DNA from 2 places in the Anaerofustis sp. NSJ-163 genome. Region 1 is predicted to be linked to the other one. Evidence: riboswitches for the same ligand, from Rfam matches in the RefSeq annotation. Region 1 holds a riboswitch; the other holds the start of a gene.
The links. Region 1 has a riboswitch for lysine ahead of M6G78_RS06565 (aspartate-semialdehyde dehydrogenase). Riboswitches for the same ligand answer to the same signal wherever they lie in the genome.
Positions count from the first base shown of each region.

Region 2: it holds a riboswitch for lysine, as region 1 does, so the genes downstream of both, M6G78_RS07615 (Na+/H+ antiporter NhaC family protein) here and M6G78_RS06565 (aspartate-semialdehyde dehydrogenase) in region 1, are expected to answer to the same signal.

Region 1 covers NZ_JAMYJV010000004.1:62,295-65,733, forward strand. The annotation lists gene minD (septum site-determining protein MinD) at 1-674, opposite strand, end outside; lysine riboswitch at 955-1,129, shown strand; gene M6G78_RS06565 (aspartate-semialdehyde dehydrogenase) at 1,212-2,225, shown strand; gene dapA (4-hydroxy-tetrahydrodipicolinate synthase) at 2,227-3,108, shown strand; gene dapB (4-hydroxy-tetrahydrodipicolinate reductase) at 3,118-3,439, shown strand, end outside.
Region 2 covers NZ_JAMYJV010000005.1:16,399-19,837, reverse strand. The annotation lists gene ppdK (pyruvate, phosphate dikinase) at 1-682, shown strand, start outside; gene M6G78_RS07620 (GNAT family N-acetyltransferase) at 734-1,216, shown strand; lysine riboswitch at 1,297-1,463, shown strand; gene M6G78_RS07615 (Na+/H+ antiporter NhaC family protein) at 1,562-3,172, shown strand.

The DNA.
Region 1 (3,439 bases):
ATTAAATCTTCTTTTCCCGCCACCGGCTCTCCTCTATTTGAAGAAATAACAATTTCTTTTTCATCAGGAACAATTCCAATAAGTTCTATACCTAAAATATCCAAAATGTCATTTGTATCCATCATCTGACCTTTTTTCATCATATCTTCTTTTGCTCTATTAATTATTAATTTTGTATTTTCTATTCCATTTACATCAAGAAGGGATATTATTCTATCAGCATCTCTAACCGCAGAAACTTCGGGAGTGGTTACAACTATTGCATCTTTTGCACCGGCAACCGCATTTTGAAAACCTTGCTCTATTCCTGCAGGAGAATCAACTATTATGTAATCAAAAGTATTTTCAAGTTCTTTACAAATTTTTCTCATTTGAGTTGGTCTTATTGCCGTTTTATCCTTTGTTTGCGAAGCCGGAAGCAAGTATAATCCATCATAGCGTTTATCTTTAATAAGTGCTTGCTTTAATCTACATCTGTTTTCAATTACATCAATAATAGTATAAACAATCCTGTTTTCAAGCCCCAATATTACATCTAAGTTTCTAAGTCCTATATCAGCATCTATAACAACAGTCTTTTTCCCCAGCTTACTTAAGGATACACCAATATTTGCAGTAGATGTAGTCTTTCCGACTCCTCCTTTTCCCGATGTAATAACCAAAGTTTTTCCCATTTTTATGTTCTTCCTCTTTTCGCTTTTTTATAAATAATATCAATCTTATTTAAAATTTTTTGTCTTTATTTGTTATTAAAATAAAAAAATCAATGTAAGAAAAAATAATTATGAAAATATTATGAAAAAAAATAAATAAATTATATTTAAAATATTATTTAAAAAAAAGAATTTGTGAATTTAATTTTTACATACAAAACTACACTAAAACTATAATAAAAGGCTTGCAATAAAACGCATTTATTACTATAATAAAAACAATAGAATTTATATATCATAGTGTTAAAATAGAGGTGCAAATTTTATCAGTAATTTATTGGATATAGGTAAATATAAGTGAAAATAAATGAAAGGAAAATTTGCCGAGGATTGGCACTTTTTACCGGGTGTCTTTTCGGGCTTAATGTTAAGAGCATTAAGACTGTCATCGACTTTGATGGAGTGCTATTCACTAATACTGATTTATTTACGTATTATGAGTCGCATTGTCGACTTTTATTTTTTATAACACTATAAAAAATATTTAGGAGGATTTTTATGGGAAAATACAATGTAGCTGTTGTTGGTGCAACAGGTGTTGTAGGACAAAAAATGATTGAAGTACTTGAAGAAAGCAAAATTGATGTTAATAACTTTTACCCTATGGCATCAATAAGATCAGCAGGAAAAAAAGTTAAATTTAACGGAAATGAATATACTGTAGAAGAATTAACAGAACATTCTTTTGACAAAGATATCGACTTTGCATTATTTTCAGCAGGCGGAGGAACAAGTTTAAAATATGCACCTATCGCAGCAAAAAACGGAGTTGTTGTAATTGATAACTCTTCAGCATGGAGAATGGATGATGAAGTACCTTTGGTTGTACCTGAAGTAAATCCAAAAGACGCTTTAAAAAACAAAGGGATAATCGCAAATCCAAACTGCTCAACTATCCAAGCAATGGTAGTTTTAAAACCTCTTCATGATGCGTATAAAATAAAAAGAGTAATTTATTCTACATACCAAGCAGTTGCAGGTTCTGGACTAAAAGGAATAAAAGATCTTGAAGAAGGAGTTAAAGGCGGTAAAAATGAATTTTACCCTGTTCAAATCGCATATAACTGTCTTCCTCATATTGATGAATTTACAGAAAACGGATATACAAAAGAAGAACTTAAAATGGTCAATGAAACACATAAAATTCTTGGTGACTACGATGTAAAAGTTACTGCAACAACAGTAAGAGTACCTGTTTTTGTAGGTCATAGCGAAAGCATCAACCTTGAATTTGAAAAACCTTTTGACCTTGAAGAAGCAAGAGAATTATTAAGAAAAGCTCCTGGCGTAATAGTAAAAGACGATATTTCAGTTCCAGAATACCCTACTGTACTTGATGCAGCAGGCGGAGATGAAGTTTACGTTGGAAGAATAAGAAGAGACTTTTCTGTTGAAAGCGGAATGAACTTATGGTGTGTAGGTGATAACATCAGAAAAGGTGCTGCATCTAATACAGTTCAAATCGCTGAATATTTAATTAAAGAAAATTTCTTTGGAAAGGAAAATAATTAATATGTCTATTTTTAAAGGTGTAAGTACTGCTTTAGTTACCCCATTTGATGAAAATAATAAAGTAAACTATAGTGTACTTGAAGAACTTATTAACTCACAAATAGAAAATGGTATTAACGGTCTTGTAATTTGTGGAACAACAGGAGAATCTCCAACTGTTACAGATGAAGAAAAAGACCAAATTTTCAAAGTTTCAAATGAGGTAATAAACGGCAGAGTTCCTTTTATTGCGGGAACGGGAACAAATAATACAGAACATGTTCTTCAATTGACAGAAATAGCCGCAAAAAGAGGTGCGGACGCTGTTTTAATCAATAATCCTTATTACAATAAATCAAGTGATGAAGGAATTTATAAAAGTTATGAATATATAAGTGACAGAGTAGATGTACCTATTATTGTTTATAACGTTCCGTCAAGAACAGGTAAAAATATATCTGCATCACTTGCTATTGAACTTACTAAAATAAAAAACGTAAAAGGTTTTAAAGAAGCAAGTGGAGATTTATCTCAAGTTGCAAGAATAATGAAAGATTTACCTGAAGATGTAGAATTATATTCAGGTAATGACGATCAAATTATGCCTGTTTTATCTCTTGGAGGAGATGGTGTAATTTCAACATGTTCAAACATTATTCCTAAAGAATGTGTTGCATTAACAGATGCATTCTTTAATGGCGATATCAAAACGGCAATTCAAAAACAACTTGATATCTTACCAATGTGCGATGCACTATTCTGTGAATGTAATCCAATCCCTGTAAAAACTGCCATGAAAATAATGGGACTTAATACAGGTGATATGAGACTTCCTTTAACAGAGCTTACAGGAAGCAAAAGAGAGTTTTTAGAAAAAACATTGAAAGAATATTCTTTAATCTAAGAGGCAAATATGATAAAAGTTATGATTAGCGGCTTTAACGGAGCCATGGGACAAAATGTAAAAAACATAGTCGAAGGATATGAAGATATGCAAATCGTATGCGGATTTGATAAAAACATAAAAGGAAATGAAGAATATCCTATATATGATTCCTTTGATAAAATAAAAGAAGATATAGATGTTGTAATAGATTTCTCTCATTTTAGTCTTGTTGACAGTTTAATAGACTTTTGTGTTAAAAACAATATTGCACTTGTATGTGCTACAACAGGTCTTGATGAAGATACAAACAAACATTTAGATGAAGCAAGCAAAACTATACCTGTATTTA
Region 2 (3,439 bases), on a different contig from region 1:
AAGAGTAAACGAACTTCATGAACTTAACCCAATGCTTGGTCATAGAGGTTGTAGACTTGCTGTAACATATCCTGAAATTGCAAATATGCAAACAAGAGCTATCATAATGGCTGCAATCGAAGCAAAACAAGAAGATAATTTAGATATTACTCCTGAAATTATGGTACCTTTAGCAGGTAGTTATTTAGAACTTAAATATGTAGTTGACAGAATAAGAGAAACTGTAAATGATATATTTAAAGAAACAGGAATTAAAATTGATTACAAAGTTGGTACTATGATTGAAATACCAAGAGCTGCATTAACTTCAGATCAACTTGCAAAAGTTGCGGAATTCTACTCATTTGGTACAAATGACTTAACACAAATGACATATGGATTTAGTAGAGATGATGCCGGGGTTTATATTAAAGAATATATTGAAAAAGGTATTTTCCCTAAAGACCCATTTGCAACAATTGATACTGAAGGTGTTGGTCAACTTGTTGATATGGCGGTTAAGAAAGGCAGAGAAGTTAATCCAGATATTCACTGTGGTGTTTGTGGTGAACAAGGTGGGGATCCTGCAAGTATTGAATTCTTTGACAGTGTAGGACTTGATTATGTATCATGTTCTCCATTCAGGGTTCCAATTGCAAGACTTGCTGCTGCTCAAGCTAGAATAAAAAATTCTAAGAAATAAAAATTACTAAAAGGCACTTTTATAAGTGCCTTTTTTTTGAAGGTTAAATATATGAATGAAGACTATAAAATAAGAAAAATAAAAGGTAATGAGATATATTTTTTGAAAGATTTTACTTATTATGCAATTTATGTTGGAAATAATATTACAATTTCAAAAGATATTTTAAAAGATCCAAATATTAAAATATATTATGAGAATTTCAAATTAAATAAAGATATTTGTTATGTATGTGAACATAAAGGAAAAATTATTGCTATGATTTGGAGCATATTGTTTGATGATAATATACATGGATATGGATATGTTTCGAAAGAGATTCCTGAATTATGTATGTCTGTTGAAAAAAGTTACAGAAATAAAGGTATTGGAGAAAATTTATTAAAAATATTTTTACTAAATTTAAGACCAATGTATAATAATGTATCCTTATCTGTAAGTAAAGATAATTATGCAAAAGATTTATACTTGAAATATGGGTTTAAAATTTATAAGGAAAATAAAGATGACTATATAATGTTAAGCGAAAAGTAAAAAATTTTTTGATAAATTTGTCATATATTAAATAAAACTTGACAATATTATGTAAAAATGGTAAAAAAGAAAGGTAAATATAAAATGATAGAGGTGCGGTGTTCATCAGTACTTTATATTATATTTTGGGACTTATATAAAGGAAAGGGGATACTGCCGAAGAATATATATTACCCAAATAATTTATATTCTGGTATATTACATAATATGTAATATACTGTCACGATTGTGGAGCGCTATCTATAGTAAATTTATTTTGCCATGAATGCGTCCTAAAGTGATGTCATTTAAGGCTTTTTTATTTGTCTTTATTTACATAATTTAAATAAATTGAAGGGGTGTACGATGAAAATTTCAAAGAAGAAATTAATGACGGGAATTGCTAGCTTTATGCTTATTTTAATGTTAGTATTCCCAATCTTAGGTGCAGAAACAACTGAAGCAGCTAAACCAGCTATGTATGCAACTTTCTGGTCTTTAGTTCCTCCAATTATTGCTATTGTTCTTGCACTTATTACAAAAGAAGTTTACAGTTCATTATTTATAGGTATTGTTTTTGGCGGTATTTTTTATGCTGCAGGTAGTTTTGAAGGAACTGTAACTCATGTATTAAATGATGGTATTATTGCTGTTCTTTCAGACAGTTACAATGTAGGTATTTTAATTTTCCTTGTTGTTCTTGGAGGAATGGTTGCCTTAATGAATAAAGCAGGCGGTTCTGCTGCTTTTGGTAACTGGGCAAGTAAAAAAATAAAAACACGTGCAGGTGCTCAACTAGCAACGATTTTATTAGGTGTATTAATTTTTATAGATGATTATTTTAATTGTTTGACTGTTGGTAGCGTTATGAGACCAATAACAGATAAACATAAAGTATCAAGAGCAAAGCTTGCTTATCTTATAGATGCTACGGCAGCTCCTGTTTGTATTATTGCTCCTATATCTTCATGGGCTGCTGCTGTGACTGGATTTGTTCCGGGGGAAGATGGGTTTTCTGTATTTATTCAGGCAATTCCTTTTAACTTTTATGCATTTTTGACAATTACAATGATGATTTCTTTGGTTTTACTCAAATTTGATTATGGTCCTATGAAAAAACATGAGGAAAATGCATCAAAAGGAGATTTGCATTCTATTTTAAATTCGGGGTTTGTTGAAGAAGAATATAGTGATGTAAATGAAAATGGTAAAGTAATTGATTTAATTATTCCTATAATTTCTCTTATAATATGTTGTATTATTGGAATGGTTTATACTGGCGGTTTGTTTTCCGGAGCAGGATTTATAGAAGCCTTTTCAAACAGTGATGCATCTGTGGGATTATCTATAGGTAGTATATTTGCTTTGTTTATAACTGTTATTTTATATGTTGCAAGAAAAGTTTTGAAATTCAATGAATGTATGGATTGTATTCCAGAAGGGTTTAAAGCTATGGTTCCTGCTATTTTGATTTTGACTTTTGCTTGGACATTGAAAGCTATGACAGATAGTTTGGGAGCTGCTGAATTTGTTGGAGGTATGATGCAAAATAACGCAGCTTCTTTAATGAACTTTTTGCCGGCAATCATATTTTTGGTTGGATGTTTTTTATCTTTTGCAACGGGTACATCTTGGGGAACGTTTGGTATACTTATTCCTATAGTAGTTTCTGTATTTGCTAATTCAAATCCTCAACTTATGATTATATCAATTTCGGCTTGTATGGCCGGTGCTGTATGTGGAGACCATTGTTCTCCTATTTCCGATACGACAATTATGTCTTCAGCTGGTGCCAGATGTGATCATGTCAATCATGTATCGACTCAGCTTCCTTATGCTATGACTGTAGCAGCCGTATCTTTTGTAACATACATTATTGCAGGTTTTGTTCAAACAGCATGGGTATCACTTCCTATTGGTATAGTACTAATGGTAGCTGTTTTATATGCTATAAAGAATATAACTAAAAATAAATAATAAAAATATTTCAAATACAAAAAAAAGCATCATTTAATGATGCTTTTTTTTATTTAAAAATAATTATATGTTTGAAATATATATAAGCTTATATGATATTTCAGATAGTAAGATAGGGTAGGTGATAGTATACATATATTAATATTTAACGAATAGTAAGTTTTAATGCAATAAAAATTTTACAAAATATAAAGTTATATATCTTTTAAAATGACTAAAAAGTAAGGAGGTTTTTGCATTATTTTTATATATAACAAATATTTTATA